DNA from 4 places in the Pseudomonas sp. GM102 genome. Region 1 is predicted to be linked to each of the others. Evidence: predicted binding sites of a transcription regulator. Region 1 holds the regulator's gene; each other region holds the start of a gene.

Region 1 (7,565 bases):
CCGAAGCGGCGCACTCTTTCTATCAGTGAAATCTTGCGCATCAGCGCTTCCCCAGAATATCTGCGCGGTAATCCGGCGCTGGAAAGTGGTATGCGACCGGGCCGTCGGGTTCGCCCGTCATGAATTGACGAATACGTGGTTCGTCCGAGGTCATCAGTTCCTTGGGCGTACCTTGCCCCAGCACTTGCCCGTCACCCACCACAATGAGGTAATCGGCGATGCTCGCGGTCTCGGCCAGGTCGTGGGAAACCACGATGCTGGTGATGCCCAGCGCATCGTTGAGCAGGCGGATCAGGCGTACCAGCACGCCCATGGCGATCGGATCCTGGCCAACAAAGGGCTCGTCGTACATGAGGATTTGCGGATCGAGGGCAATTGCCCGGGCCAGCGCGACGCGACGCTTCATGCCGCCGGACAATTCGTCAGGCATCAGGTCGATGGCGCCACGCAAACCCACGGCCTGCAATTTGAGCAGGACAATGTCGCGGATCATTTCTTCCGGCAGCCCGGTATGAACACGCAGCGGAAAGGCGACGTTCTCGAACACATCAAGATCGGTAAACAGCGCGCCGCTCTGAAACAACACACCCATGTGCTTGCGCGCATCGAACAGATCGCTGCGCGACAACGTCGGCAGGTTCTGGCCGTTGACCCAGACTTCACCGCTGGCAGGGCGCAATTGTGCACCTATCAGCCGCAACAGCGTGGTCTTGCCACACCCGGAAGGCCCCATGATGCCGGTAACCTTGCCGCGCGGTATGCGAATATCGACGTTATTGAAAATGCTGCGCGAACCGCGCTTGAAGGTCAGTCCCTTCAGCTCGACCGCGTAGGCGTTATCGGCACTCATCTAAACTCCTTGCGATGCAGCCTCTCACTCGGACGCCTGGCTTTCTGACGAAAGCACATACCTCCCCCGGGCAGGCCGAACTGGCGGCGAACTATATCACTGCATAGGCTAAGCGCCCAAGGCCCAAGCCGGGCATGTTCAGCAACATGACCGCCTGAAATCATCTATTTAGAGAGATTCGGTAACAAGGAATGACAAACCGCGACGAACTTGCGTGAGGGTTTTGATCATTACCGTTATAATCGCCGCCTTTTCATCAGGCTATTCGATTTCCGACATGAACCAATCCAGCGACCTGATTCAATCAGCACAACGTACCATCCGCCTCGAACTGGAAGCCGTACAAGGCTTGCTGCCCCATATCGATGCAGATTTCGTACGTGCTTGCGAGATGATTCTGGCCAGCAAAGGCCGGGTGGTCGTGGTCGGCATGGGCAAATCGGGGCACATCGGCAACAAGATTGCCGCCACCCTCGCCAGCACCGGCACCACGGCTTTCTTCGTGCACCCGGCCGAGGCCAGCCATGGCGATATGGGCATGATCACCCGTGACGACATCATTCTGGCGCTGTCGAACTCCGGCTCCACCAATGAAATCGTCACCTTGCTGCCGCTGATCAAGCGCCAGGGCATTCAGATGATCAGCCTGACCGGCAACCCCGATTCGCCGCTGGCCAAGGCTGCGGAAGTCAACCTCAATGTAAGCGTCGAACACGAAGCCTGTCCACTGAACCTGGCACCCACCTCATCGACCACCGCGGCACTGGTCATGGGCGACGCTCTAGCCGTTGCCTTGCTTGAAGCTCGCGGCTTTACCGCTGAAGACTTTGCCTTTTCCCACCCGGGTGGTGCCCTTGGCCGCCGTTTGTTGCTGAAAGTGGAAAATGTCATGCATGCCGGCACCGAATTGCCGCAAGTGATGTGCGGTACGTTGCTCAAGGATGCCTTGATGGAAATGACCCGCAAGGGGTTGGGCATGACCGTTGTACTGAGCACGGATGGAAAGCTCGCCGGGATTTTCACCGACGGCGATCTGCGCCGCACGCTGGACCGCACGATTGATATCCACAGCACGACCATTGATGAAGTGATGACCGCCCACGGCAAGACCGCCCGCGCCGAGATGCTCGCCGCCGAGGCCCTGAAAATCATGGAAGACCACAAGATCAACGCACTGGTAGTGGTCGACAGCGAAGACCGCCCGGTCGGCGCCTTGAACATGCACGATTTGCTGCGTGCGGGAGTAATGTAATGAGCATGGACCTGCTGCAACGCGGCAAACAGATCAAACTGGCGGTATTCGACGTCGACGGCGTACTGACCGATGGGCGCCTGTACTTCCTCGAAGACGGCAGCGAATTCAAGACTTTCAACACCCTCGACGGCCAGGGCATCAAGATGTTGATGGCAGCCGGCGTGCAGACCGCTATCATCAGCGGCCGTAAGACCCCGGTGGTTGAACGGCGCGCGAAGAACCTCGGCATTCCACACCTTTATCAGGGTCGCGAAGACAAACTGGTGGTGCTCGACGAACTTCTTGCCCAGCTCAACCTGAGCTATGAACAAGTGGCCTACCTTGGCGACGACCTGCCAGACCTGCCGGTGATTCGCCGTGTCGGCCTGGGCATGGCGGTGGCCAGCGCCGCCAGTTTCGTACGCGAACACGCCCACGGCATCACCCAGGCCCGTGGCGGCGAGGGTGCTGCTCGCGAATTCTGCGAATTGATCCTGCGAGCCCAGGGCCGCCTCGATGCGGCCAACGCCGCGTACCTGTGAGCCCATCATGCTGAGCAAAAAGATTCGCAACATCCTGATGTTCGGTTGCATCGCAGCGATTTTTGCAGCGGTCGGCTACTGGAACATCAGCCCGGAACGCTTTCTCGACAAACCGGTGGTGAAGGTCGATGAAAGCGCGATCGACTATTACGCCGTCAACGCCCACAGCGTGCAGTTCCTGCCCGACGGCAAACTGCAATACGAAATGACGTCGGACAAGGTGGAACACCTGAAAGCGACCGAAGTGACGTTGCTGACCAATCCTGACCTGAATATGTTCCGTGGCACCGAATTCCCCTGGCACGTCCAGAGCGAGCGCGGCGAAGTCAATCCGGACGGCACTCAGGTCGAGCTGATCGATTCGGTGCGTATCACCCGTTTCGACGAAAAAAACCGTAAAACCCTGATTACCACCACCCGTATGACCGTGTTCCCGCAGCAGCAATATGCGCAGACCGATCAACCCGTTAGAATCGACGGCGCTGGCGGTGTATCGACAGGCAACGGAATGAAAGCGTACTTGAAAGAAAGCAGGATACACCTGCTATCGAACGTAAGAGGACAGTATGAGGCTCGTTAAAACTCTCCCTATTTTGCTCAGTCTGGGCGCAGCACTGGGAAGCGTGAGCGCCTGGGCTCTGCCGAACGATCAAGAGCAGCCTATCCGCATTCAGGCCGACGATGCCCAACTGGACGACAAGAATGGCGTTGCCACCTATAAAGGTGATGTGATCATCACCCAGGGCTCGATGAAGGTCACCGGTAATACCGTGACCATCACCCGCACCCCGACCGGCGACATCGACGTGGTGACTTCGGTGGGCAACCTCGCCTACTTCGAGCAACTGCAAACGGCGGGCGACACCAAGCCGGTTCAGGGCTACGGCGTAACTATCCAGTACCACGCCTCGCAAAACCGCGTCGTGCTGATCGATCGCGCTAAAGTCATCGATAAGGACAACAACGTCACCCAAGGCGAGAAAATCGTCTACGACACGGTGAAAAAACTTGCGAGTGCCGGTCGCGCCACGGGTAACAAGGTCACCGAGGCACGTCCTCGCATCGACATGGTGATCCAGCCGAAGAAGAAAACCGACGAGCAAAAGGCCCAGTAATGGCAACTCTGAAAGCTCAGCATCTGGCCAAGAGCTACAAGAGCCGTCAGGTCGTGCGCGATGTCAGCCTGTCCATCGACAGCGGTCAGATCGTCGGCCTGCTTGGCCCTAACGGCGCCGGTAAAACCACCTGCTTCTACATGATTGTCGGCTTGGTACAGGCCGATCAGGGTCGCGTACTGATCGACGACCTGGATGTCAGCCACCAGCCGATGCACGGTCGTGCGAAGGCAGGTATCGGTTATCTTCCGCAAGAAGCGTCGATCTTCCGCAAACTGTCGGTGGCCGACAACATCATGGCCATCCTCGAGACACGCAAGGAACTCGACAAGGCCGGCCGCCGCAAAGAGCTGGAAAGCCTGCTGCAGGAATTTCACATCCACCACATCCGCGACAACCTCGGCATGAGCCTGTCCGGTGGTGAACGCCGCCGCGTGGAAATCGCCCGGGCACTGGCCACCAATCCGAAATTCATCCTCCTCGACGAACCCTTCGCCGGTGTGGACCCGATTTCGGTGGGCGACATCAAGCAGATCATTCATCACCTCAAGGCCAAAGGCATTGGTGTGCTGATCACGGACCACAACGTCCGCGAAACCCTGGATATCTGCGAAACCGCCTACATCGTCAACGATGGCCAACTGATCGCTGAAGGTGACTCCGCCACAATCCTGGCCAATGAACTGGTCAAGGAAGTGTATCTGGGTCATGAGTTCCGCCTGTAAGCACTGAGGGGCCCGGGTCGCCGAGAGCGCGCGCACGTCAATAAAAAATCAATAAGTTTTTATTGTTACAGCGCTCTAGGCAAACACTTCAGTTTCAGGCATATAATTTGCTTATGTTTGGCGCTTCGGCGCCCTGTAGTGGATGGCGCATGTGCGCCGGCGAATAAGGTGTTAAGCCCCTGCCATGAAACCATCGCTAGTCTTGAGAATGGGCCAGCAGCTGACGATGACACCGCAGCTGCAACAGGCCATCCGCCTGCTCCAATTGTCGACCCTGGACCTGCAACAGGAAATCCAGGAGGCCCTGGAGTCCAATCCGATGCTCGAACGCCAGGAAGAAGGCGACGACTTCGATAACGCCGACCCCTTGGCCGATAGCGCCGAACAGAAACCCAACGCCGACATTCAGGAACCCTCCTACCAGGAAACCGCCCCAACGGTGGATAACCTTGAGGAAGGCGACTGGAACGAGCGCATTCCCAACGAACTGCCCGTCGACACGGCCTGGGAAGATGTCTACCAGACCAGCGCCAGCAGCCTGCCGAGCAACGATGACGACGAGTGGGATTTCACCACCCGCACATCGGTCGGCGAAAGCCTGCAAAGCCATTTGCTCTGGCAACTGAACCTGGCACCGATGTCCGACACCGATCGCCTGATCGCCGTGACCCTGATCGACTGCATCAATAATCAGGGCTACCTGGACGAAACCCTCGAGGAAATCCTCGAAGCCTTCGACCCGGAACTGGACATCGAACTAGACGAAATCGAAGCCGTCCTGCACCGCATCCAGCAATTCGAACCCGCTGGCATCGGCGCCCGCAACCTCGGTGAATGCCTGCTGCTGCAACTGCGCCAGCTGCCCGCCAAGACCCCTTGGCTGGCCGAGGCCAAGCGCCTGGTCACCGATTACATCGACTTGCTCGGCAGCCGCGACTACAGCCAGTTGATGCGCCGCATGAAGCTCAAGGAAGATGAACTGCGTCAGGTCATCGAATTGGTCCAGAGCCTCAACCCGCGCCCAGGCTCACAAATCGAGTCCACCGAAGCCGAATACGTCGTTCCCGATGTGATCGTGCGCAAGGACAACGAGCGCTGGCTGGTGGAGCTGAATCAGGAATCGGTGCCACGCCTGCGGGTCAACGCCCAATACGCCGGTTTCGTGCGCCGCGCCGATACCAGCGCTGACAACACCTTCATGCGTAATCAGCTGCAGGAAGCTCGCTGGTTCATCAAGAGCCTGCAAAGCCGCAATGAAACCCTGATGAAAGTCGCCACCCAGATCGTCGAGCACCAACGCGGCTTTCTGGAATATGGTGACGAAGCCATGAAGCCGTTGGTGCTGCACGACATCGCCGAAGCGGTAGGCATGCATGAATCGACGATTTCACGGGTGACCACGCAAAAATTCATGCATACCCCACGGGGCATCTATGAACTGAAATACTTTTTTTCCAGCCACGTCAGCACCTCAGAAGGCGGTGAATGCTCGTCCACGGCGATCCGCGCGATCATCAAAAAACTGGTTGCCGCGGAAAATCAGAAAAAGCCGTTGAGTGACAGCAAGATCGCTGGTTTACTGGAGGCACAAGGCATTCAGGTAGCCCGTCGCACCGTCGCCAAGTACCGCGAATCCCTGGGGATCGCGCCTTCCAGCGAACGGAAGCGGTTGATGTAGCCGCCGGGCTCGCCACAGCGTTCCAGTGGCAGGCATTTCTGCCTGCCGCTTTATGCACTGGCAACGAAGGAGAAGCTGTATGCAAGTCAACATCAGTGGACACCAACTGGAAGTGACCGAACCCCTGCGCACCTACATCGGCGAAAAACTCGACCGATTAGAGAGGCATTTCGACAAGATCACCAATGTGCAAGTCACGATGAACGTCGAAAAACTGCTGCAGAAGATCGAAGCCACGCTGCATATTCCCGGCGGAGAAGTGGTCGCCAATGCCGAGCATACGGACATGTATGCCGCCATCGACCTGCTGACCGACAAGCTGGATCGCCAACTTAAAAAGCATAAGGAAAAGACCCAGAGCCTCCTCCAGGGCGCGACCGGTCGTTAACACTCCCAATCCATGATCCGACTAGAAACCATCCTGACCCCCGGCCGTTCCCAAGTGAACGCGCCGGGTGGCAGTAAAAAGAAAGCCCTCGAGCAAATTGCCAACCTTATCCACCGCGAAGTACCGGATCTGGAAATGCAGGACGTCTTCGAGGCCCTGATTGCCCGTGAGAAACTCGGTTCTACCGGTTTCGGCAACGGCATCGCCATCCCCCACTGCCGGCTCAAAGGCTGCACCTCGCCAATCAGTGCGTTGCTGCACCTGGAAGCCCCTATCGATTTCGACGCCATTGACGGCGCCCCGGTTGACCTGCTGTTTGTGCTGCTGGTCCCGGAAGCCGCCACCGATGCACACCTGGAATTGCTCCGCCAGATCGCCAGCATGCTGGATCGCAAGGAGGTGCGTGAAAAACTGCGCAGCGCCCCGAGCAACGAAGCGTTGTATCAGGTTGTCCTGGACGAGCAGAACGGTCACTAATCATGCGCCTGATCATCGTCAGCGGCCGCTCCGGCTCAGGTAAAAGTACCGCCCTCGATGTTCTCGAGGACAACGGCTACTACTGCATCGACAACCTGCCTGCGGGCTTGCTGCCGGAACTGGCCGAACGCGCGCTGATTCACACCGAACTGGCACAACCGCTGGTGGCCGTGTCCATCGATGCGCGCAACCTGCCAAGCCACCTGTCACGGTTCCCCGAATTGCTGGAAGAGGTCCGCGGCCGGCATATCCAGTGCGATGTGCTGTACCTGGACGCTGACGAAGAAACCTTGCTCAAACGCTTTTCGGAAACTCGCCGTCGTCACCCGCTGAGCAGCGCCAATCGCTCATTGGCGGAGGCGATACAGGACGAAACCAATCTGCTGGGGCCTATTGCCGATCTGGCCGACCTCAAGGTCAATACCACCAATCTGAACCTGTATCAGCTACGCGATACCATCAAGCTGCGCCTACTGAATCAACCGGAACCGGGCACTGCGTTCCTGGTGGAATCTTTCGGGTTCAAGCGGGGCATGCCGGTGGACGCCGATCTGGT
Region 2 (7,565 bases), on a different contig from region 1:
CCTTTGAACCTTACGGCTGCAGCCTTGGCCAGAGCGTTGAATGTGTCGACACCTACGGTGAACGACATTGTGCTCCAGCGTCGTGGGGTCAGTGCTGATATGGCTCTCAGGCTTTCTATCTGCCTGGACACCACTCCTGAGTTTTGGCTGAATCTGCAATCGACTTACGATTTGCGCAAGGCTGAGATTGAACGGGGTGCCGCGATCCGGGATCAAGTTGAACGTCTTCCACATTGCGCCTGATCCTCAGACTTGAACGAACCCCACGTTAAAGCGTGGGGTTTTTTTGTTCAGAATGTTTGAAGTATTCGCGAAGCGCGCTTCCACCACGGAGCAATGACTGCACGTCGTGGTTGCTCTCCATCAGGCAGCACGTATGGAACATCCTGCAACCGAATCCACGGCTGGTTATTCCAGTGCAGCAAACTCAATGACATTTCTGGCCAGTTCAGCAGGCTCAGGATCGGGCGTTCAGTTGAGGTGGGTTGCTGGGCGTCTCTGAGCGCTGGGACCACGTCGTGGGTAAGCCATTCGCGCAGGCCTCGGTATTCGGGGCAGTAGTGGTAGATCAGTAACGCGTAGACGCCGGATTCGCTGATGAGCAGTGTGTTTTCGACGGTGCCGTGGATGAGCATATGCAGATTCTGGTGTTGGTCGGGATCGAGTTTGCGTAGCGCTCGTTCGTCGAGGAAGAGGCGGAGCAATCGGCCGAGGTCGCGGGCGCTGAACCAGGGTTGGTTTTCCAGGAGGAGGGCGTGGAGGTGAAGTTTGTGGCGGGTGAAGATGTGTGGGGTCAGATAGTTTTCATCCATGGTGCAGTTCTCGGGGTCGAGTGGAGAAAAACTGCCTCTGATCGTCGCCAAACGAAAAGGGTGGCAGCTGTGCGTGGGTTGGCGAACCGGCGACGCCCGAATTCCGGCAGACCCGAAGGTCTCCCACGCACAGCCGCCATAAATCGAGACGGGAAATTTCCCTGTCCGAATGTGTCGTGCTGCATCGGGGAATCCAGGTCGCCAAACCCAGTGCTGAACATTCAGCATTGAGTGAGCTTAGAAACCGGGGCTTTGCGGCGCAATCGGACGGCGGTGGTTTTCTTGTAGGACGTTGCCGGGATGTTTGCGGGGCTTAAAGATCAAAAGATCGCAGCCTTCGGCAGCTCCTACAGAACACATTGAATGATCGTTCCCACGCAGAGCGTGGGAACGATCAGTTACTCGGCGTCAGCAGGTGGATTGAGCTTCGCTTCCAGCTCCGCCACTTTCGCCTCAAGGCTTTCCAACCGGGCGCGGGTGCGTGCCAGTACGACCATCTGGCTATCAAACTCTTCCCGGCTCACCAGATCCAGCTTGCTGAAGCCGCTCTGCAACAAAGCCTTGAACTGGCTTTCGATTTCGCTTTTTGGCAATGGGGTGTCGCCGCTGAAGAGGCGGGAGGCGGTGCCGCTCAGGGCGTCGAGGAAGTCTTTGGGCGCGAGCATGGGAAATGTCCTGTCAACAATGGCGGGCAGTGTATCACGCAGTGTCTATAGTCAATCTCGGCAGCAGCGATGCACGCTTTTCGCGCAGTCGAGTGGGCAGTCGCGCACTGTTGTTGTGCGTAACGGTTGCGTCAATCGGGCGAAAGGCTCTTCGGTGGCGGCCAAGGTATTGAAATCAATGGGTTTTGGATAGATGGCAAGCTTTCTGCTTAGTCGCTGGTGACCCATGCACTGATGCAGTCGCTGTGACGAATGCAGTGCGCCAAGCGGAACGGGGGAAGTTTCGTGCGGAGTGGTTAGCTGGCGTCGGACGGGCAGGTAAGGCCGAACGATGCGTTACAAAGCCAGGCACTGCGCTTAGACTTGAGTCGGGTTTGTTTTCCTGGGGCAAGTCCACCAATTCGGGAGAGAGTTTTCATGAAGCTAGTCACTGCCATCATCAAGCCGTTCAAACTGGACGACGTGCGCGAGTCGCTGTCCGAGATCGGCGTGCAGGGCATTACCGTTACTGAGGTCAAAGGCTTCGGTCGGCAGAAGGGTCACACCGAGCTGTATCGCGGCGCGGAGTACGTGGTCGATTTTCTGCCCAAGGTGAAGATCGATGTCGCCATTGACGACAAGGATCTGGACCGGGTTATCGAGGCGATAACCAAGGCCGCCAACACCGGCAAGATCGGTGACGGCAAGATCTTCGTGGTCAATCTGGAACAGGCGATTCGCATCCGTACCGGCGAAACCGATACCGACGCAATCTAAGCCGCCACAAACCCAACGCCCCAGGAGAAAACAATATGACTCTGCGTAAAATCGCAGGGCTAGGAGCCCTGTTGTCCCTCGTAATGCCCGGCCTGGCCATGGCGGCAGACGAAGTGGCGGCCCCAGTCCTCAATTCCGGCGATACCGCCTGGATGATGACCTCGACAGCCCTTGTGCTGTTCATGACCATTCCCGGTCTCGCGCTGTTCTACGGCGGCATGGTTCGCTCGAAAAACATTCTTTCCGTGATGATGCAGTGCTTCGCCATTACCGGTCTGATCAGCATTCTGTGGGTCATTTATGGCTACAGCATTGCGTTCGACACCACCGGCATGGAGCAGGGCGTCGTCAACTTCAACTCGTTCTTTGGCGGCATGGGCAAGGCGTTCCTCGCCGGTGTCACGCCTTCGAGCCTGACCGGTCCCGCGGCACTGTTCCCCGAGGCGGTCTTCATCACCTTCCAGATGACTTTCGCCATCATCACCCCGGCGTTGATCGTCGGTGCGTTCGCCGAGCGGATGAAGTTCTCCGCCATGCTGATCTTCATGGGCATCTGGTTCACTCTGGTTTATGCACCGATCGCGCACATGGTCTGGTCCGGTAACGGCGGCCTGATGTGGGACTGGGGCGTTCTCGACTTCGCCGGCGGCACCGTGGTGCACATCAACGCCGGTGTGGCCGGTCTGATTGCCTGCCTGGTGTTGGGCAAGCGTAAAGGTTTCCCGACCACCCCGATGGCTCCGCACAACCTCGGCTACACCCTGATGGGCGCCGCGATGCTGTGGTTCGGCTGGTTCGGCTTCAACGCCGGTTCCGCTGCCGCCGCCAACGGCACTGCCGGCATGGCGATGCTGGTCACCCAGATCGCCACCGCTGCGGCGGCGCTGGGCTGGATGTTTGCCGAGTGGATCACTCACGGCAAACCAAGCGCACTGGGTATCGCTTCGGGTGTGGTGGCCGGTCTGGTTGCAATCACTCCGGCGGCAGGCACCGTGGGCCCGATGGGCGCTCTGGTGATCGGTCTGGCGGCGGGCGTGGTGTGCTTCTTCTGCGCCACCACCCTGAAACGCAAACTCGGTTATGACGATTCCCTGGATGCCTTCGGCGTGCATGGCATCGGCGGTATTCTCGGCGCAATCCTGACGGGTGTGTTCGCGGCACCGGCCCTTGGTGGCTTCGGCACCGTGACCGACATCGGTGCACAAGTCTGGATCCAGTGCAAAGGCGTTGGCTTCACGGTGATCTACACCGCGATCGTCACGTTCATCATCCTCAAGGTCCTGGACGCTGTCATGGGGCTGCGTATCACCGAGGAAGAAGAAGCTGTCGGCATCGATCTGGCGCTTCACAACGAACGCGGCTACAACTTGTAAGCACGCGCATGAAAAATTTGCCCGGCTTGCCGGGCATTTTTTTGTCTGGAATTTGTCAGTGGAGGAAGGGCTGAAAGGTTTTTTCTCACACGTTCAGTCGCGTTTACGACGGGCGATTTTCTACGGCCAATGGCTTACACGATTGAAGGAATATTAGGGCCTTTGTTTTTTTCCAGAGCGCGCTAGAATGCGCCCCGAACGTGCGGAGAACTGTATGTGGCAACAGACTCTGATTACCCTGCGGGCACGGCCCCGGGGCTTTCATCTGGTAACGGACGAATTACTCGCCGGCTTGCCTGAACTCAAGGCGTGTCGGGTCGGTCTGTTGCATTTGTGGCTACAGCATACCTCGGCGTCGTTGACCATCAACGAGAACGCCGATCCGGCGGTACGTCGCGACTTCGAACGATTTTTCAATCGTCTGATCCCACAAGGAACAGACGGCTATGAACATAACGACGAAGGCCTGGACGACCTCCCGGCGCACTTCAAGGCCAGCGTACTTGGCTGTCAGCTCAGTTTGCCGATCTCGGCAGGCCGACTGGCGTTGGGAACCTGGCAAGGTGTTTATCTGGGCGAGCACCGTGATCATGGCGGTGCCCGTAAAGTCCTCGCCACCGTGCACGGTGAAGGGGAATAAAACCGCTGGTTACCAGCGGTGGTTGATTTTTTTCCGGCAGCCGTCGACAGACGGCAAAGCTGGGCTATAACTAATCTGCTTTTCGCAAGTCATGAGGTAGAACATGAGCGACGATGATCTGGAAAACGACGACCTCGAAGTAGGCGACGAAGACGAAACCGAAGAAGGCCTTGAAGCGGCGGCGGAAGACGTCGCTGAAGATGATGGCGGTGATACGCCCGTTCCGACTGCCAAAGGCAAGGTCAAGGCTGCGGTATCGGTCGATGAGCTGCCGAGTGTCGAAGCCAAGAACAAGGAACGCGATGCCCTGGCCAAGGCCATGGAGGAGTTTCTGGCACGGGGCGGCAAGGTGCAGGAAGTGGAGGCCAATGTGGTCGCCGATCCTCCCAAGAAGCCTGATAACAAGTACGGCAGCCGGCCTATCTAAGCGCCTGCTTCTTGCTTGCTGAAAAAGCCCGCCGTCGCTGCGGGCTTTTTCATGGGGAAGGATAAATGGGCCGAAGAGCTTCGCGGGCAAGCCTCGCTCCTACAGGATTAGTGTCGTTCGCAAATATCGCGCACGACGCAAATCCTGTAGGAGCGAGGCTTGCCCGCGAAGGCGATCTCAAAGCCGCTACAAAACTGAATTCCAGCGTGCCAACAACCCCGGCAATTCGTTCAGGCTACGAATCTCGGCATCCGGCGCCTTCTCGGCTTCCCACACCTTGCCCGCCGGGTTAAACCAGATCGCACGCAACCCCGCCTGCTGCGCGCCGGCAATGTCATCGCCGGGATGGTCGCCAATATGCACCGCTGTTTCGGCGGTCGCGCCGCCACGCTGCAATGCCTCATGAAACAGGCGCGCATCGGGTTTGGCAATGCCGATGTCTTCGGCGCACAGGGCAAATTTGAAGTAGTCCGCCAGCCCCAACCGACGCACATCGGCATTGCCATTGGTCACCACGCCAAGCGCATAGTGATTGGCCAGAACCTCCAGGGTCGGTTGCACCTCCGGGAAGATCTCCAGCTGATGCCGCGCATGCAGAAACACCTCAAAACCCTGATCGGCCAGGTCGGATGCTTCGATATGTCCATAACCGGCTTCTTCCAGCGCATGGAACAGGACCCGCCGACGCAGGGCACTGATGCGGTGCTTGAGGTTCGGTTCGCTGCTCAGCACTCGTTCGCGAATTGACCACAGGTGTTCCACCGGTACCGCGCCCAGGTTCGATGCATGCTCGGTCAGCCATTCACGCAATACGACTTCGGCGCTGGCGATCACCGGGGCGGTGTCCCACAGGGTGTCGTCGAGGTCGAAGGTGATCAATTGGATGGTCATGAATCATCGCCTTTAATGCGTTTGGCCCGTGGATGGGCGCTGTCGTAGACCGTCGCCAGGTGCTGGAAGTCCAGGTGGGTGTAGATCTGGGTGGTCTTGATGTCCGAGTGGCCAAGCAGTTCCTGCACCGCCCGCAAGTCCTGAGAGGACTCCAGCAAATGGCTGGCGAAGGAGTGTCGCAACATGTGCGGGTGCAGATTCTGCCCCAGTTCGCGCTCCCCGGCAGCCTTGACCCGTACCTGAATCGCCCGTGGTCCGAGGCGTCGGCCTTGCTGGCTGACAAACACTGCGTCGTCCGCCGGGTTGGTCATTGCCCGCAAAGGCAGCCATAGCTCCAGTGCTTCGCGAGCCTTTTTGCCCACTGGCAACAGTCGAGTCTTGCTGCCCTTGCCGAGCACCTGGACCATGCCGTCAGCCAGATCCAGCTGATCAAGGTTGAGTCCGGTCAATTCAGAAAGCCGCAGGCCGGAGGAATAGAACAGTTCCAGAATCGCCTGATCCCGACGCGCCAGAAAGTCATCCTCTACCGCACCCTCAAGCAGTTGCAGCGCGCGGTCAGTGTCGAGGGTTCTCGGTAGGCGGCGTTCGCCCTTGGGCGGTGCCAGGCCATTGGCCGGGTCGTGATCGCACAAGCCTTCGCGGTTTAGATAGTGATAGAGCCCGCGTACTGCCGAGAGCAGTCGCGCCAGACTGCGGGACGATTGGCCTTGGGCATGCAGCCGAGCGATCAGGCTGCGCAGGCGCTGGATATCCAGCGCGGCCCAACTGCTGATGTTCTGTTTGAGGCACCAGCCCAGCACTTTGTCGAGGTCGCGGCGGTAGGCGTACAGCGTGTGAGGCGACACCTGCCGCTCACTGCGCAGGTGTTCGCAGTAAGCGTCCAGTTGTCGTTCCATGGTCAGCGTACCGAGCGCAGGGAGCTGTTGACCCGTGGCAGCACGCGGCCCATGACTTCGGCGATGTAACTCAAAAACAGCGTGCCCACCGAACTTTTGTAGTGCTGCGGATCGCGACTGGCGATGGCCAGGACGCCGTGGATGCCTTGGTGACTGATGGCGACAACGGCGGTGGAGCCGATCTGCTTGCGCTGTTCTTCGCCGAACAGGAAGTCCAGTTCATGCTCGCGCAGGCTGCCGCTGACGCTTTTGTCTTCCGAGAGCAAGCCGCCGATGGCCGTTTGCGCGTCGGCATGCGTCACCCAGCGACCCACCGGCATCGGGTTGTCGCCCAGCAGGATCAGGCTGACGAAGGGCACCTGGAAGTCTTGCCGCAGGCTGTCTTCAACGCTGATCACCACATCTTCCAGGCTGGTGGCGTCCATCAGCGCGAGAATCAGGCGGCGGGTCTTGTCAAAAAGTCGATCGTTATCCCGGGCCACGTCCATCAAGTGCGAGAGGCGATGACGCAACTCGATGTTGCGGTCGCGCAGAATCGTCATCTGGCGTTCGACCAGCGAAATGGTGTCACCGCGCTGGTGCGGAATGCGCAGCGCCGGGAGCAGTTCTTCGTGCTCGATGAAGAAATCCGGATGAGCCTCCAGGTACGCGGCAATCGCCGCCGCCTCAAGGCTTTCGGAAGGGGATTCGTCGGGCTGTAGGGCGGGAACCTGGGGCTTGTCGGTCATGGATTTCGCTCACTCAAAGACGCACTTGTCCTTCGTATACGCGCACTGCCGGGCCGGTCATCATGACCGGTTGGCCTGGGCCTGCCCATTCAATGGACAGACGCCCGCCGGGCAGGTCGATCAATAGCGGCGAATCCATCCACCCCTGGCTGATCGCGGCCACTGCGGCAGCACAGGCGCCGGTTCCGCATGCCTGGGTTTCCCCGGCCCCGCGTTCCCAGACGCGCAACTGCGCACGGCTCCGGTCGATGACCTGGAGAAAACCGACATTGACCCGCGCCGGGAAGCGCGGGTGATGTTCGATTTTCGGCCCCAGTTCATGCACCGGTGCGTTGTTGATGTCGCTGACCCGCAACACGGCATGGGGGTTGCCCATG
Region 3 (7,565 bases), on a different contig from region 1:
AACCACGCCGACAGCGGTGCCTGCTGCTACGGTGAAATTTACGTTTTGAAGTGTCAGGCGCTGACTGCCGGGAGGTGCAGCGAAAATCCCTTCCACCTGCAAACTACGGTGAGCCGCTGGCAACTCGGTCTTGTTTTGCTGATCAGGAAACAGGCTGAAGACTTCCAGCAGTTTCTGCCAGGCGATATGCGCGCCTAGCAAGCTGCGCCAGGTGGCGATGACTTGCTCAGCAGGCGCCAGCGTACGGGCCACGATGATTGAAGCGGCAACCATCGTGCCGCCACTCAGGTCACCTTCGATCACCAGATAGGCACCAAGGGCTAGCGATCCAGATTGCACAGCCAGTCGCAAGTTTTTCGAAATACCGCCAAAAAAGCTGCCGATATCCACGGAGCGCCGCTGCAGGGTGGTGTAAGTACCGTGGTAGTTTTGCCAAATGGCCGAGGCATTTTCAACCATACCCATGGCCGCGAGCGCTTCGGCGTTCTGGTGGGCCTGTTGGCCGTGGTGATTGCGCTTGTTCAATGCTTCGGCCGTGGCCTGCATCAACTTTCTGGTTTGTCGGTCAGTCATGATCGTCAATGCGATCAGGATGATCATCAGTGCAGTGGTCAACCAGCCGAACGACGGGTGGATATAGAAGCAGACCGCCAAATAGACCGGCATCCACGGCAAATCGAAGAATGCCACCAGCCCAGGCCCGCCGATAAAACCACGGATCTGATCCAGCTCCTGTGCTGGTTTCAGGGCATCTCCGGTAATCGGCGTTTTCAATGAGGCGCCGGAAATGACGCTGAAGACCCGAGAAGACAACGCCAGATCGAGGGAGGAAGCAATTCTGACCATGACCCGGGAACGCACGATGTCCAGCAGGCCGGACAATGCGTAAACACCAAGCACCAGCAGACCCAGGGCGACCAGCGTCGGAATGCTTTGACTGGGAATGACCCGGTCATAGACTTCCAACATGAACACCGGGCCGATCAGCGCCAGAATATTGATCACACCGGAAAACAATGCAGCGCCGATCAGTCCCTGACGCAATACCGATTTCAGTTGCAGCGCCACGACAGGCGCACTGACGGCTTTATGACTTTTCACTGGCCTTCCATCCCTAGGGTTTTGCATGGCTTCCATGTCGCCGAACAAATGTTCTGGCTGTATGACTCAGGTCGAATGAAAACTTGACGCGCATCGACCTGCGTACGCCGAGAGTGCAAGTTCCACACCAGACAGGCCCGACGAACGGTAGAAATTCACTCAGCCACTTTTCCATCGGGAACAAAAAAACCGATGCCTTGCGGCATCGGTTTTTTAGAACTGGCGAATTACATCAGGTCATCTGAATGATGGTCTGCATGATGGTGCTCTGGGTGGAGATGGTCTTGGCGTTTGCCTGGTAGTTGCTCTGGGCCTTGATCAGCTCGACCAATTCATTGGTCAGGTTGACGTTGGACTCTTCCAGGGAGTTGGACACGACCGAACCCAGAGTGCCAGTCGTTGGCGCATCGACACCCGCCACGCCTGAGGCGAAGGTTTCTTTCCAGCGGGTACCACCGATCGGCTGCAAGCCTTGCTCGTTGGCGAAGCTGGCGACTGCAACCTGGCCGATGGCCTTGGTTTGCTGGTTGCTGAAGTTGGCGGTCATGACGCCGGTGGCGTCGATGGTCAGGCTGGAGATCTGGCCAGTGGCGTAGCCGTCCTGGTATTGGGCGGTACGAGCGGTTGGCGAGTTGTAAGAGGTGGTCAGCGCCATGTTGAAAGCGATACCGCCTGCAGCCGCCGTGGAACCATTCGGCCCCCAAGTCGGCGGAATCGTCGCGGCGTTGGTCACTGCCCCCGGGACCCAGCCTGACATGGTCAAGGTGTTACCAGTCTTGGTCCAGCCAGAAACTGCGGTAAGCGTAGCGATACTACCGTCAGAGTTGAAGGTGATTTCAGCCACGGCTGGCGTCAGGGTGGTACTGGCCGGGTTCGATGGGGTGCGACCATCCATGTAAGTGTGGATACGCCAGGCGTTAGTACCCGTTTTCACGTAGTACTGATCCATGGTGTGCTCGTTGCCCTGACTGTCATAGACCTTGGTAGAGATGGTCTTGTTATAGCTATTGGTGTCAGTCGGGCTGAACGTGGCCACAGTCGGCGTAACCTCGGACGAGTTCAGGTTCATCGTCTGATCGACTTTGGTGGTCGGATTCGGCTTGAGGGCCGTGGTATCGATCTTCAAGTCAGTCAACACACCGTTGACGATCTTGCCGTTGGCATCGACGCCGTAACCCTGCAAACGGTTGCCGTTGTTATCCACGACATAGTTTTCAGCGTCGGTCTTGAACGCACCGGCACGGGTGTAGCTCAGGGAACCGTTGTCACTGAGGATGAAGAAGCCGGTGCCCTGGATGCCCATGTCCAGCACGTTGCCGGTGTTGTTCACGTCGCCCTGGCTGAACTGTTGGGAAACGTTGGCCAGGCGCACGCCGTTACCAATGGTCTTGCTGCCGGTACCCAGGCGAGTGGCCGAGTACACGTCTTCGAATTCTGCACGGGACGATTTGAAACCGGTGGTGGCAACGTTGGCGATGTTGTTGCCGGTCACGTCCAGTTGTTTGTTGGCTGCATAGAGACCGCTAAGGCCGATACTGAAAGACATATTCCACTCCTTTGTGCCGTGTTAGTCGGCTCTATATACCAATGGTTTGTACTTTGGACAGGGCAACGCTGCCCATGCCTGCCAGGTTCAGCATCAACTCACCGCCGGTCTGGCTGATGGTCACGCTGTTAACGGTCGCTGGCAGATAAGTAATCAGCGATGTCGCCTTGCTGTCGATGGTGGCCGTCGCGCCGAAGGTGTAAGTACCCGCCGGTGCTACCGCGCCCGCATCGTCCTTGCCGTCCCAGATGAAACTGGTGTTGCCGGCACTTTGACTGCCCAACTCGAGAGTACGGATGGTCTTGCCTTCCGAGTTGTTGATCTTGACGGTGGCGGCGGCAACCGAAGTTGGCACCACGACGGTCCCGTTGAGGCTCTTGGAGGTGTCGACCACGGCTTTGTCGGTCTGCGCGATGACCGAACGGCCCACCAGCGAAGAAGCCTGCAAGGCTTGCGAGGAGCTGTAGCTGCTGGCAAGGCCGCTGACTGTATCGTTCAGCGTGGTGATACCTTCCAGGCTACTGAACTGCGCCAGCTGGGCCACGAACTCGCTGTTGTCCTGAGGATCGAGCGGGTTCTGGTTTTTCAGCTGAGTTACCAGCAGTTGCAGGAACGCGTCCTTGCCCAGCGCCTGGCCGCCGGTAGAGGCCGAGGTCAGGCTGTCTTTAGTGGTAGTGGTCTGGACCGAAGAGTTGGCCAGAACATCGCTGATAACGCTCATACGAATCGCCCCTTATCACTGACCGAGGGTCAGGACCTTCTGCATCATGGTTTTGGCGGTATTCATCATTTCGGCGTTGGTCTGGAACGAACGGCTCGCGGAAATCATGTCGGCCATTTCTTCGACGACGTTGACGTTGGGGTAGTAGACGTAGCCCTTGCCATCGGCAGCCGGATGGTTCGGCTCGTAGCGCGCTTCAAGGTTGCTCTGGTCTTCGACCACGCCCAGCACTTGCACGCCTTGACCGGCAGCGTCCTGGTTCTGGAACAGCGAATCGCTGCCGCCGCTCTGGCCGCCCTGGAACATGGTGGCGAACACCGGGTGACGGGCGCGGTAGGTCTGGTCGATGCTCGACGAGACGGTCTCGGCGTTGGCGATGTTACTGGCGACGGTGTTCAAGCGAGTGGTCTGGGCACTCATGCCGCTACCGGCAATGTTGAAAACACTGGATAGAGACATGGATTACTCTCCGCGCAGGGCTGATACCAGCCCTTTGAATTTACTGTTGAGCAGGGTGAAGCTGGCCTGGAAGTTGACCGCGTTTTCCGCGTAGTTCGACTGTTCCAGTTGGGCGTCCACGGTGTTTTGGTCGATCGACGGTTGCATCGGCGTGCGATACATCAGCGACTCGTCGCCATTGCCCAGGCCTTCAGCTTCGATGTGACGGCTGTTGGTCATGTTCAAGGCGAACTTGCCGTTTTTGGTTTTCTCGTTCTGCTCGGCGAGCACTTTCGAGAAGTCCAGATCCCGAGCCTTGTAGTTCGGGGTGTCGGCGTTGGCGATGTTGTTGGCCAGGACTTCAGCACGCTGAGCGCGAAAGCCCAGGGCTTGTTCGTGGATACCGAGCGCTTTATCGAAGCTGATGCTCATGTCGGGAAACCTTCGGGTGACCTGATTTTTCGTAACATGGACATAGCAAGCGGCGTGCCAATTAAAAAAAGCCCATAAACCGGGGCTTTGCGCGCGGTGGCAAAGCGGCAATGCCAGAAAAGCGGCAACCGATTTCCGCCGCCTGCCGCTTTTCTGCCGCTTATCACGGTAGAAAGAACACCACCCGCTTCCACATTGGATCGTGGTGGTGCCGGGAAAATCATCAGGCACAAAAAAAACGGGAGCCCCTGAGGACTCCCGTTTTTATGCCTGCCGCTTTTGCATCACTTCGCCTGGTAAATGATCCCCGGGCTGCACTGGACCATCTGGTAATGATCCGGCAAACCGTTCAGCGCTTCGGATGCGCCAAGGAACAGATAACCGCCCGGCTTCAGCGTGCTGTGAATGCGCAACAGGATGTCTTTCTTCACCTCGGCGGAGAAGTAGATCAGCACGTTGCGGCAGAACACGATGTCGAACTTGCCCAGGGCCGCGTAGCTGTCGAGCAGGTTGAACGAGCGAAATTCCACCCGACTCTTGATCGGCGCCTTGATCGCCCAGCGTCCCGGCCCTTTCGGGTCGAAGTAACGCTGAAGGCGCTCGGGCGACAGACCGCGACCGATGGCCAGGCTGTCGTACTCGCCGGTTTTGCAGTTGGTCAGCATGGTGCCGGACAGGTCAGTGGCAACGATCTGCACGCCCATCTTCAACTGGCCCATGTTGACCCGCTCGAACTCATCGATGGACATCGACAGCGAATACGGTTCCTGGCCCGACGAACACGCTGCCGACCAGATCCGCAGGCGCTGGCCGGGGGCTGCCTTGATCGCTTCGGGCAATACCTTGTTCTTCAAGACTTCAAACGGATAGGTGTCACGAAACCACAAGGTTTCGTTGGTGGTCATGGCATCCACCACCATCTCGCGCAAACCGCTGCGCGGCTGAGTCTGGATGCGCTGAACCAGCTCACCCAGCGATTTGATGCCCTGCTGTTCCATCAGTTTGTTGAGACGGCTCGAGACCAGGTATTGCTTGTTTTCACCGAGCAAAATGCCACAGGCTTTTTCCAGGAATACCCGGAACTGTTCAAAATCCAAATTACCCGTAGACAAAGATGCCGCCTCTTAAATCGTGTTGACCGCCAGGGACAGAAGGCCCCTAGCTGTTATCTGCTGCTTTGATCCGGTCGACTACCCGGGATGCCAGGTCATCAGGACGGAATTTGGCCAGGAAGTCATCGGCACCGACCTTCTTGACCATCGCCTGATTGAACACACCCGACAACGAAGTGTGCAGGATGATATGCAGCTTTTGCATGCGCGGGTCGTTGCGGATCTCGGCCGTCAGGGTGTACCCGTCCATCTCCGGCATCTCGATGTCGGAGATCATCATCAGGAACTCTTCTTCCGGCTTCTTGCCCTCGTCGACCAGCTTGCGCAGGTAATCCAGCGCTTGCTTGCCATCGTTCAACGCGACCACTTCGACACCGACCGTTTGCAGGCAACGGGTCACCTGCTTGCGCGCCACCGACGAGTCATCGACCGTCAGCACGCGCAAGGACAACGCCTTGTGCTGAGTCTCGACATCCACCACGCCCACCGAAATCGCTTCCGGTGTCGGTGACACTTCCGCCAGCACCTTCTCGACGTCGATGATTTCGACTAACTGATTGTCGACCCGAGTCACAGCCGTCAAGTAATGATCGCGCCCGGTGCCCTTGGGTGGCGGATGAATCTCCTCCCAGTTCATGTTGACGATGCGCTCTACCGACCGAACCAGGAAACCCTGAGTCTTGGTGTTGTACTCCGTGATGATCACGAAGGGATTGCTTTGATCTTTCAGCGCTCCGGAACCGGTCGCCATTGCCAGATCCAGAATCGGAATGGTCGCCCCCCGAATATTCGCCACACCGCACACGACAGGACTGGACTTGGGCATCAGGGTCAGTTTGGGGCATTGCAGCACCTCACGAACCTTGAATACGTTGATGCCATACAGCTGCTGGCCGTCAAGACGGAACAACAACAGCTCAAGGCGATTCTGCCCTACCAGTTGCGTGCGCTGGTTCACCGAATCCATTACACCAGCCATGCCCAGACTCCTACACCAACGCTAAGTGTGTTTGCGACGCACATTCATCACTAAACGGCACGGCGCTTGCTTTTTAACTTTTATGAACACAGAACCGACATTTTTCCGACACCTGACATCAACCTGCCGCAGATTACTCTGCGCGATGTCGGCCGCTTGCCTGTTCAACGCTGGCAGCCCTGCCCTTGCTGACGCGGTTACCTTGCCTGACATGCTTATCGGCGTCACTCAGGGCTTTCTTGAATTCACCGTAGAAGACTATCTGGCGACGAGTCAAACACAAGGACGCTACGAAATCGAGGTCAACCAGCTCGATCCGCGCCTGCGCATGCCTATGTGCGACAAGGAATTGACAGCCACCCTCGAGAGCCCCGCGAGGCCTCTGGGTCGGGTCACGGTCAAGGTTCGCTGCGACAGCGCCTCCCCTTGGACAGTCTTCGTACCCGCTCAAGTACGGCTGTTTCGCGACATTGTGACCACCACCCGCCCCCTTAAGCGCACAGGGATTATCGAACCCCAGGACGTGACCCTGCGTGAGCGCGATATCAGCCTGATAAACCAGGGTTTTCTGACCTCCGTCGATCAGGCGATCGGACAGAAACTTACCCGACCAATGGTCGCCGATCAGGTCATAACCCTGGTGCATCTCGAACAGGCGGAAGTGGTTCGCAAGGGCGATCAGGTGGTGATTACCGCCCGCAGTGGTACGCTCAGCGTGCGCATGCCGGGTGAAGCGCTGTCCAACGGCGGCATGAGCGAACAGATTCGCGTGAAAAACCTTAATTCCCAGCGGGTTATCAAGGCGCAAGTCACCGCGCCCGGGCAGGTGGAAGTGGGTATGTGAGCGACCCTATAGGGCTCTGGGCCCGTGAAGATATGGCGCGCCACCCGGCTGTTGCCTAAACTGTGCCCCATGCAGGACACACGCTGGCGCATGCAAGCTCATTGATAAATGGGCCTAAAGTTTTCCGGGGGAGAGCCGAAAACATGGCAAGCGTCCAAATACCCAGAGGTTTTTTGTCATGGTCATCGATTTCAGTCGTTTAAACAGCTCCTCGTCACTTACGGGCAGTACGCGTACCAGCGTTGCTAAGGAAACCGCCGAAGCTGGCCAATCCGCGCCGCTGAATACCCCGGCCGAACAGGCCAATACCACCCAAAGCGGGGAATCGGTACACCTCAGCAATGAGGCTCAACAGTTGCAGAAGGTCACTGACAAGCTGCGCGATCAGCCTG
Region 4 (7,565 bases), on a different contig from region 1:
AGGTAATAAACCCGTTTCTGGCCTTTGCGGTAGATCTGCCGGGTGTGGTCCATCCAGTGCTCGACCATGTGATCGCGCGCCGCCAGGGCGATGGCTTCGAACCAGTCGTGGTCGAAGGCGTGATCAGGGTCTTTGCCCACCGCGTAGGTAAGCTTGGTCAAGACGGCGTCGCGGAATGCGGCCACCTCTGCTTCGCGAACAAGTGGTTCTTGAGTCATCGATAGGACCTCGAGCGAGCGTGAAGTTGTCTGAGCCTAGTCGGTCTGACAGACCATTGAGACTCTGGTTCGGCAGTTTTTCCTGTTAGTGCGAGATAGGTCGACATTACGTTGTCGCGTGCCAGAAACAATGCAGGGGCCGTGCCGGACACAGGGATTATTTTGCGCCAAGCGAAAAAATCTGGCGAAAGGTTGTTCAAAAATCCACCAGTCCCGGTATGATCGCGCGCCCTGATGCACACGCTGGTAACAACCGATGATGAAGCCCAACCTGATCGCCGCCGCGGAGATCGATCGCCTCGATACCTGGGCCAAGTACTCTGCCCCGATGTGCGGTTCCTGCGTGTCCAGCTGCTGTACCTTGCCGGTCGAGGTCAAGATCAAGGATCTGATCCGTATCGGCATCGTCGACGAATTCGAGCGTGGCGATCCGCCGAAGAACATCGCCAAGCGTTTGCAGAAGGAAGGTATCGTCGAGCGCTATAACCAGAAGTCCGAGATCTTCACCCTTCAGCGCATGAGCAACAACGATTGCCTGTATCTGGATCGTAAGAGCCGTTTGTGCACTATTTATGATAAGCGCCCGGACACCTGCCGCAACCACCCGAAGATCGGACCGCGGCCGGGGTATTGCGCATACAAGCCAAAAGAAGTGGTGCGCGAGACCAATCCGCGGACGCTGGACAAGTTCTGATTCCTATCTTCGTTGTCTGACAGATTGCTTTCGCGGGCAAGCCTCGCTCCTACAGGTGATGTCACGCTCCTTGCACGCACCGCCATCCTGTAGGAGCGAGGCTTGCCCGCGAAGAGGCCGTGCCCGCGAAGAGGCCGGCACAAACACCGCACAAACCCCAGACAAACAAAAACGCCCCCGACCTTGCGGTCGGGGGCGTTTTTTTAAGCGTTAACTAAGTCGAAACTCAGTTACCAGCTTTCTTGGCAGCGCGGGTACGCTCGCTTTCGCCCAGGATCTTCTTACGAAGACGGATGGACTTAGGAGTGACTTCGCACAATTCGTCTTCTTGAACGAATTCCAGAGCCTGCTCCAGGGTGAAGCGGATAGGCGGAACCAGAGCGATGGTTTCGTCTTTACCCGAAGCACGCATGTTGTCGAGCTTCTTGCCTTTGGTTGGGTTGACGCCCAGGTCGTTGTCGCGGCTGTTGATGCCGACGATTTGACCTTCGTACACGTCTTCACCGTGACCCAGGAACAGTTTGCCGCGAGCTTGCAGGGTTTCCAGCGAGTAAGTCAGAGCCTTACCGGTAGCAACCGAAACCAGCACGCCGTTCTGACGACCGGACATGTCGCCGGACTTCATCACGTCGTAACGGTCGAAGATCGAGGTCAGGATGCCTGCACCGGAGGTCAGGGTCAGGAACTCGTTACGGAAACCGATCAAGCCACGAGCCGGGATGTTGTACTCAAGGCGCACACGGCCCTTGCCATCCGGAACCATGTTGGTCAGGTCGCCCTTACGGATACCGATCTGTTCCATGATCGAACCTTGCGATTCTTCCGGCAAGTCGATGGTCACGTTTTCGTACGGTTCGTGCTTGACGCCGTCAACCATGCGGATGATCACTTCCGGACGACCAACACCCATTTCGAAGCCTTCGCGACGCATGGTTTCGATCAGTACCGAGAGGTGCAGCTCACCACGGCCAGAGACTTTGAACTTGTCGGCGGTGTCGCCTTCTTCAACGCGCAGGGCAACGTTGTAGAGCAGTTCTTTGTCCAGACGTTCCTTGATGTTACGGCTGGTGACGAACTTGCCTTCTTTACCGCAGAAAGGCGAGTCGTTTACCTGGAAGGTCATGGAAACGGTTGGCTCGTCAACGGTCAGCGGCTTCATCGCTTCGACGTTCAGTGGGTCGCACAGAGTGTCGGAGATGAACAGCTGGTCGAAGCCGCTGATGCAGACGATGTCGCCGGCAGCTGCTTCTTCAACGTCGATGCGGTGCAGGCCGTGGTGACCCATCAGCTTCAGGATACGACCGTTACGCTTCTTGCCGTCGGCGTCGATAGCCACAACCGGAGTGTTCGGCTTGATGCGGCCACGAGCGATACGGCCAACGCCGATAACACCCAGGAAGCTGTTGTAGTCCAGAGCGGAGATTTGCATCTGGAACGGACCGTCACGGTCGACTTTCGGCGCAGGTACGTTGTCGACGATCGACTGGTACAGCGGAGTCATGTCTTCAGCCATGTCGGTGTGTTCCAGACCGGCGATGCCGTTCAGGGCCGAGGCGTAGACGACTTTGAAGTCCAGCTGTTCTTCGGTAGCACCGAGGTTGTCGAACAGGTCGAAGATCTGGTCCAGAACCCAGTCCGGACGCGCGCCTGGACGGTCAACCTTGTTGATGACCACGATTGGACGCAGGCCGGCTTCGAAAGCCTTCTTGGTCACGAAACGGGTTTGCGGCATAGGGCCGTCTTGAGCGTCAACCAGCAGCAGAACGGAGTCGACCATCGACATTACGCGTTCTACTTCGCCGCCGAAGTCGGCGTGGCCCGGGGTGTCCACGATGTTGATGTGGTAGCCGTTCCAGTTGATGGCGGTGTTTTTCGCCAGAATGGTAATACCGCGCTCTTTCTCCTGGTCGTTGGAGTCCATCACGCGCTCGTCGTTGAGCTCGTTGCGCTCCAGGGTGCCGGATTGACGCAAGAGTTTGTCTACCAGGGTGGTTTTACCATGGTCAACGTGAGCAATGATGGCGATGTTGCGTAGATTTTCGATCACTTGTGTATCTCGATCAGAGGATTCGGTGTGCTGACAAGTCTTGGCAGCGATTTACAGTAGAGTCCGGCAAAGCCGTTACAGCTTGACGGCGGCGTCGGGGGGCCGGTGACGCAGGCCACAGGCAAACAGCCCCGGGCACTTAGCTCGGTCGATAAACGCGCACATTGGCATGCCCCTCACTGAGCAAATGGTGGGCATGCAGGCGACTCATCACGCCTTTGTCGCAATACAACAGGTACTGGCGAGTAGGGTCCAGTTCCTTGAAACGAGCGTTCAATGCATAAAACGGCATCGTCTGCACCTCAATGCCAGCAAGTTCCAGCGGCTCGTCTTCAGCGGCATCCGGGTGACGGATGTCGATGATGATCTGGCCCGCCAGTGCTTCGCTGACTTCTTCGATCTGCAAATCCTGGCCCAATTCGTCGATCACGCGATCGATCGGCACCAGTTTGGCGTTCTCGAGCGCACGCTCGAGTACCGCCATGTCGAATTCTTTCTCTTCATGCTCCACGCGTGGACGCTTGGCGTGGGTCTTTGGGTTCACCGAGATGACCCCGCAGTATTCCGGCATGTGCTTGGCGAAATCGGCAGTACCGATTTCGTTGGCCAGGTCGATGATGTCCTGCTTGTGACTGGCGATCAGCGGGCGCAAGACCAGCTTGTCGGTCACACAGTCGATCACGGACAGGTTCGGCAACGTCTGGCTCGATACCTGGGAAATCGCTTCGCCGGTGACCAGCGCTTCGATCTCCAGTCGATCGGCAATACGGGAAGCAGCGCGCAACATCATACGCTTCAAAACTACGCCCATATGACTGTTATCGACTTTCCCGAGAATTTCTCCCAGTACTTCCTCGAAAGGCACACTGACAAATAACACGCGTTGGGAGCTGCCGTACTTCTTCCAGATGAAGTGCGCGACTTCCATGACGCCCAGTTCATGGGCACGTCCGCCCAGATTGAAGAAGCAGAAATGGCTCATCAGCCCGCGGCGCATGATCTGGTAGGCGGCGACGGTGGAGTCGAAGCCACCGGACATCAGTACAAGCGTCTGTTCCAGGGCACCCAGCGGATAACCGCCGATGCTGTTGTGCTGGCTGTGGATCACGAACAACCGTTTGTCGCGAATTTCGATGCGAACTTCGATTGCAGGCGTTTTGAGCGAGATTCCGGCGGCGCCGCACTGACGACGCAGTTGGCTGCCGACGTATTTCTCGACGTCCATGGAGCTGAATTCGTGCTTGCCGGCACGTTTGCAACGCACCGAAAAGATCTTCCCGGCCAGGGCGTCACCGAAATGCTGCTTGCACTTGGCGACGATGTCGTCGAAGTCGCCCAACGGGTATTCATCGACCTGCAGGAAATGCGCGATGCCCGGCATGCAGCTCAGGCGCTCGGTCATCTCCTTCAGGGCTTTCGGCTCGCTGACGCGGGTTTCCAGCTCGAGATTGTCCCACACACCGTTCACCACCACAGCCGGGTCCAGGTCGCGGAGCACGGTACGGATGTTTTTAGCCAACTGGCGGATGAAACGCATCCGTACCGGGCGGCTCTTGATGGTGATCTCGGGGAAGACTTTTACGATTAGTTTCATGAAAACAGCGCGCGCTGGGCCAGCCGAAAAAGGGGGGCGCGGATTATAGCGGAAATTGCTCAAGGTTTAACCAGTTAATGTGCAGAAGGTTTTGCGCGCACCAAAACAGGTCATTTATGGATTTCGACGCTACATTACAGGGCGATGTTTTGTGCTTTTTGAGGCATTGCACCTTTTTAAGCGTGATATTGGGGCAAAAAACCCATGGTGGGGCACTGGCATGCAATTTGCTCCCTTGTGAGGCAGGTTGCCATGGCAGAGTATTCGCGCCGGCATCACCCACATTCTAAGGGCATCCACTACTAAGCCCGAAGCCACCCGGAGGACACTATGTCGAAGTCGGTTCAACTCATCAAAGATCATGACGTCAAGTGGATTGATCTGCGCTTCACGGACACCAAAGGCACTCAGCACCACGTGACCATGCCGGCTCGCGATGGACTGGATGAAGCTTTCTTCGAAGAAGGCAAAATGTTCGACGGTTCCTCCATCGCTGGCTGGAAAGGCATCGAAGCTTCCGACATGATCCTGATGCCGGACGACTCCACTGCCGTTCTCGACCCGTTCACCGAAGAGCCGACCCTGATTCTGGTTTGCGACGTGATCGAGCCTTCGACCATGCAAGGCTACGACCGTGACCCACGTGCGATCGCCAAGCGTGCCGAGGAATACCTGAAGTCGACCGGTATCGGTGACACCGTATTCGTTGGTCCAGAGCCTGAGTTCTTCATCTTCGACGAAGTGAAGTTCAAGTCCGACATCTCCGGTTCGATGTTCAAAATCTTCTCCGAACAAGGTTCGTGGATGTCCGATCAGGACGTGGAAGGCGGCAACAAAGGCCACCGTCCAGGCGTCAAAGGCGGCTACTTCCCTGTTCCGCCGTTCGACCACGACCACGAAATCCGTACCTCCATGTGCAACGCCATGGAAGAAATGGGCCTGGTCATCGAAGTTCACCACCACGAAGTGGCGACTGCCGGCCAGAACGAAATCGGCGTGAAGTTCAACACCCTGGTTGCCAAGGCTGACGAAGTTCAAACCCTGAAGTACTGCGTACACAACGTTGCTGACGCATACGGCCGCACCGCGACCTTCATGCCTAAGCCTCTGTACGGCGACAACGGTTCGGGTATGCACGTTCACCTGTCCATCGCCAAAGATGGCAAGAACACCTTCGCTGGCGAAGGCTATGCCGGCCTGTCCGATACCGCTCTGTACTTCATCGGCGGCATCATCAAGCACGGTAAGGCTCTGAACGGCTTCACCAACCCGTCGACCAACTCCTACAAGCGTCTGGTCCCAGGTTTCGAAGCGCCAGTGATGCTGGCTTACTCGGCTCGCAACCGTTCGGCCTCGATCCGTATTCCTTACGTGTCCAGCCCTCGCGCTCGCCGTATCGAAGCTCGCTTCCCGGATCCGGCAGCTAACCCGTACCTGGGCTTCGCTGCACTGTTGATGGCTGGCCTGGACGGCATCCAGAACAAGATCCACCCTGGCGACGCAGCTGACAAAAACCTGTACGACCTGCCGCCTGAAGAGGCGAAAGAGATCCCACAAGTTTGCGGCAGCCTGAAAGAAGCCCTGGAAGAGCTGGACAAAGGTCGTGCGTTCCTGACCAAAGGCGGCGTTTTCAGCGACGACTTCATCGACGCTTACATCGCTCTGAAAAGCGAAGAAGAAATCAAGGTTCGTACCTTCGTACACCCACTGGAATATGAGCTGTACTACAGCTGCTGATCCGGTAGCGCCGCGCTACGCGGCGTGACAAAAGAGAGGCCTCCTTCGGGAGGCCTTTTTTATGGGCGACCGTCTGTCATCGGATGCCCGGTTGCGTGCATCATGGCCCTCATCCGATAAAGCCGAGATGCCCCATGCGCCTACGTCCATGCCTTGCCCTGCTCACCGCCCTGCTGGCCAACAGCGCTTTTGCCAGCCCGGCACCTGCCGCCCTCGCCCCGTTGCTTGGCACCATCGAAGAACGCCTGGCGATTGCCGATCAGGTCGCGCTGAGCAAATGGGACAGCGGCAAACCGGTCGAAGACCGGCAGCGCGAGCGCGAAGTCATTGCCGGCGCCGTCGCCCTGGCACCAGCCTATAAATTGAGCAACGAAGCCGTCGAACAGTTCTTCTCGGCGCAGATCGAGGCCAACAAACTGGTGCAATACGCACATCTGTCTGACTGGCATGCACAAGGCAAGGCGCCCAATGATCCTCGCCCCGATCTCGTCGGGCAGATCCGCCCGCAACTTGACCGGTTACAAAAACGCCTGCTGCAACAACTGGCCGATTTCAGCCCTTATCGCAACGACCCGCAGTGCCCGGCTTGGCTGGCCAAGGCCAATAAAAGTAGTGCCCAAGCGCCACTGCGTGAGCTCGCCCAGGTACGTGCCACCGCTGAGTTGTGCAGCGCCAGCCGCTGAGCCGACCTGCCGATGTGCGCTGAAGTGCTCTATGCTCAGCGCTTAGTCGCCAAGAACGGAACAGGGCCGGACACTTGCCCAACGGCCAATGGAAGCCTGCAATGCGCTCATTGTTGTTATGCCTGCTTGTGCTGATCGCCCTGCCCGCCGCCGCGCAGATCTACAAGTACACCGATGCCAACGGCAACACCGCCTACAGCAATCAACCGCCCGATGGCGTAAAGGCTCACCCCGTGGAGTTGCCACCGCTCAACAGCGTCGAGCGCCAGTCGCCGAGCGAGCCTGTAGCGCCTGCGCAATCCAATAACCGTGAACAGCCCAACAGCGCCTATCAGGTGCTGGAGCTGACCGGTTTGCCCACCGAAGAAGCCCTGCGCGCCAACAACGGCACCTTCACTGTCGGTGTATTGATCCAGCCGCGCCTGCAAGGCTCTCATCGATTGAGGCTGTTACTGGACGATCAACCCTACGGCCAACCGAGCAACGTGCCGATTCTGCAACTGGTGAACATCGACCGTGGCGAACACCGCCTCGCGGTTCAGGTGATCGATGGGCAAAACGTCGTGCAGCAGAGCCCCACCGTGACCTTCAC

The links. The regulator sigma-54, encoded in region 1, starts transcription at its own class of promoters, with help from an activator protein. The targets are predictions, from matches to a motif close to ANTGGCATNNANNTTGCTNT.
Positions count from the first base shown of each region.
Region 2: a site for sigma-54 is predicted at 1,670-1,689, ahead of glnK (P-II family nitrogen regulator). Genes of this name have one in related genera too.
Region 3: a site for sigma-54 is predicted at 4,281-4,300, ahead of flgB (flagellar basal body rod protein FlgB). Genes of this name have one in related genera too.
Region 4: a site for sigma-54 is predicted at 4,768-4,787, ahead of glnA (glutamate--ammonia ligase). Genes of this name have one in related genera too.

Region 1 is NZ_AKJB01000062.1:39,247-46,811, reverse strand. Features, by position in the region: gene mlaE (lipid asymmetry maintenance ABC transporter permease subunit MlaE) at 1-41, opposite strand, end outside; gene PMI18_RS13515 (ATP-binding cassette domain-containing protein) at 41-850, opposite strand; gene PMI18_RS13520 (KpsF/GutQ family sugar-phosphate isomerase) at 1,128-2,102, shown strand; gene PMI18_RS13525 (KdsC family phosphatase) at 2,102-2,626, shown strand; gene lptC (LPS export ABC transporter periplasmic protein LptC) at 2,634-3,206, shown strand; gene lptA (lipopolysaccharide transport periplasmic protein LptA) at 3,193-3,741, shown strand; gene lptB (LPS export ABC transporter ATP-binding protein) at 3,741-4,466, shown strand; gene PMI18_RS13545 (RNA polymerase factor sigma-54) at 4,651-6,144, shown strand; gene hpf (ribosome hibernation-promoting factor, HPF/YfiA family) at 6,224-6,532, shown strand; gene ptsN (PTS IIA-like nitrogen regulatory protein PtsN) at 6,545-7,009, shown strand; gene rapZ (RNase adapter RapZ) at 7,012-7,565, shown strand, end outside.
Region 2 is NZ_AKJB01000003.1:127,547-135,111, forward strand. Features, by position in the region: gene PMI18_RS27855 (HigA family addiction module antitoxin) at 1-243, shown strand, start outside; gene PMI18_RS27850 (BRO-N domain-containing protein) at 291-812, opposite strand; gene PMI18_RS27845 (accessory factor UbiK family protein) at 1,211-1,477, opposite strand; gene glnK (P-II family nitrogen regulator) at 1,895-2,233, shown strand; gene PMI18_RS27835 (ammonium transporter) at 2,269-3,606, shown strand; gene PMI18_RS27830 (secondary thiamine-phosphate synthase enzyme YjbQ) at 3,821-4,246, shown strand; gene sutA (transcriptional regulator SutA) at 4,350-4,673, shown strand; gene PMI18_RS27820 (HAD family hydrolase) at 4,860-5,564, opposite strand; gene xerC (tyrosine recombinase XerC) at 5,561-6,460, opposite strand; gene PMI18_RS27810 (DUF484 family protein) at 6,463-7,188, opposite strand; gene dapF (diaminopimelate epimerase) at 7,202-7,565, opposite strand, start outside.
Region 3 is NZ_AKJB01000050.1:66,038-73,602, forward strand. Features, by position in the region: gene PMI18_RS18245 (type I secretion system permease/ATPase) at 1-1,101, opposite strand, end outside; gene flgE (flagellar hook protein FlgE) at 1,334-2,647, opposite strand; gene flgD (flagellar hook assembly protein FlgD) at 2,679-3,368, opposite strand; gene flgC (flagellar basal body rod protein FlgC) at 3,384-3,827, opposite strand; gene flgB (flagellar basal body rod protein FlgB) at 3,831-4,238, opposite strand; gene cheR (protein-glutamate O-methyltransferase CheR) at 4,523-5,350, opposite strand; gene PMI18_RS18215 (chemotaxis protein CheV) at 5,397-6,329, opposite strand; gene flgA (flagellar basal body P-ring formation chaperone FlgA) at 6,412-7,173, shown strand; gene flgM (flagellar biosynthesis anti-sigma factor FlgM) at 7,352-7,565, shown strand, end outside.
Region 4 is NZ_AKJB01000150.1:28,989-36,553, forward strand. Features, by position in the region: gene PMI18_RS00380 (glycogen/starch/alpha-glucan phosphorylase) at 1-218, opposite strand, end outside; gene PMI18_RS00375 (YkgJ family cysteine cluster protein) at 475-912, shown strand; gene typA (translational GTPase TypA) at 1,139-2,959, opposite strand; gene thiI (tRNA uracil 4-sulfurtransferase ThiI) at 3,099-4,553, opposite strand; gene glnA (glutamate--ammonia ligase) at 4,884-6,290, shown strand; gene PMI18_RS00355 (chorismate mutase) at 6,425-6,973, shown strand; gene PMI18_RS00350 (DUF4124 domain-containing protein) at 7,075-7,565, shown strand, end outside.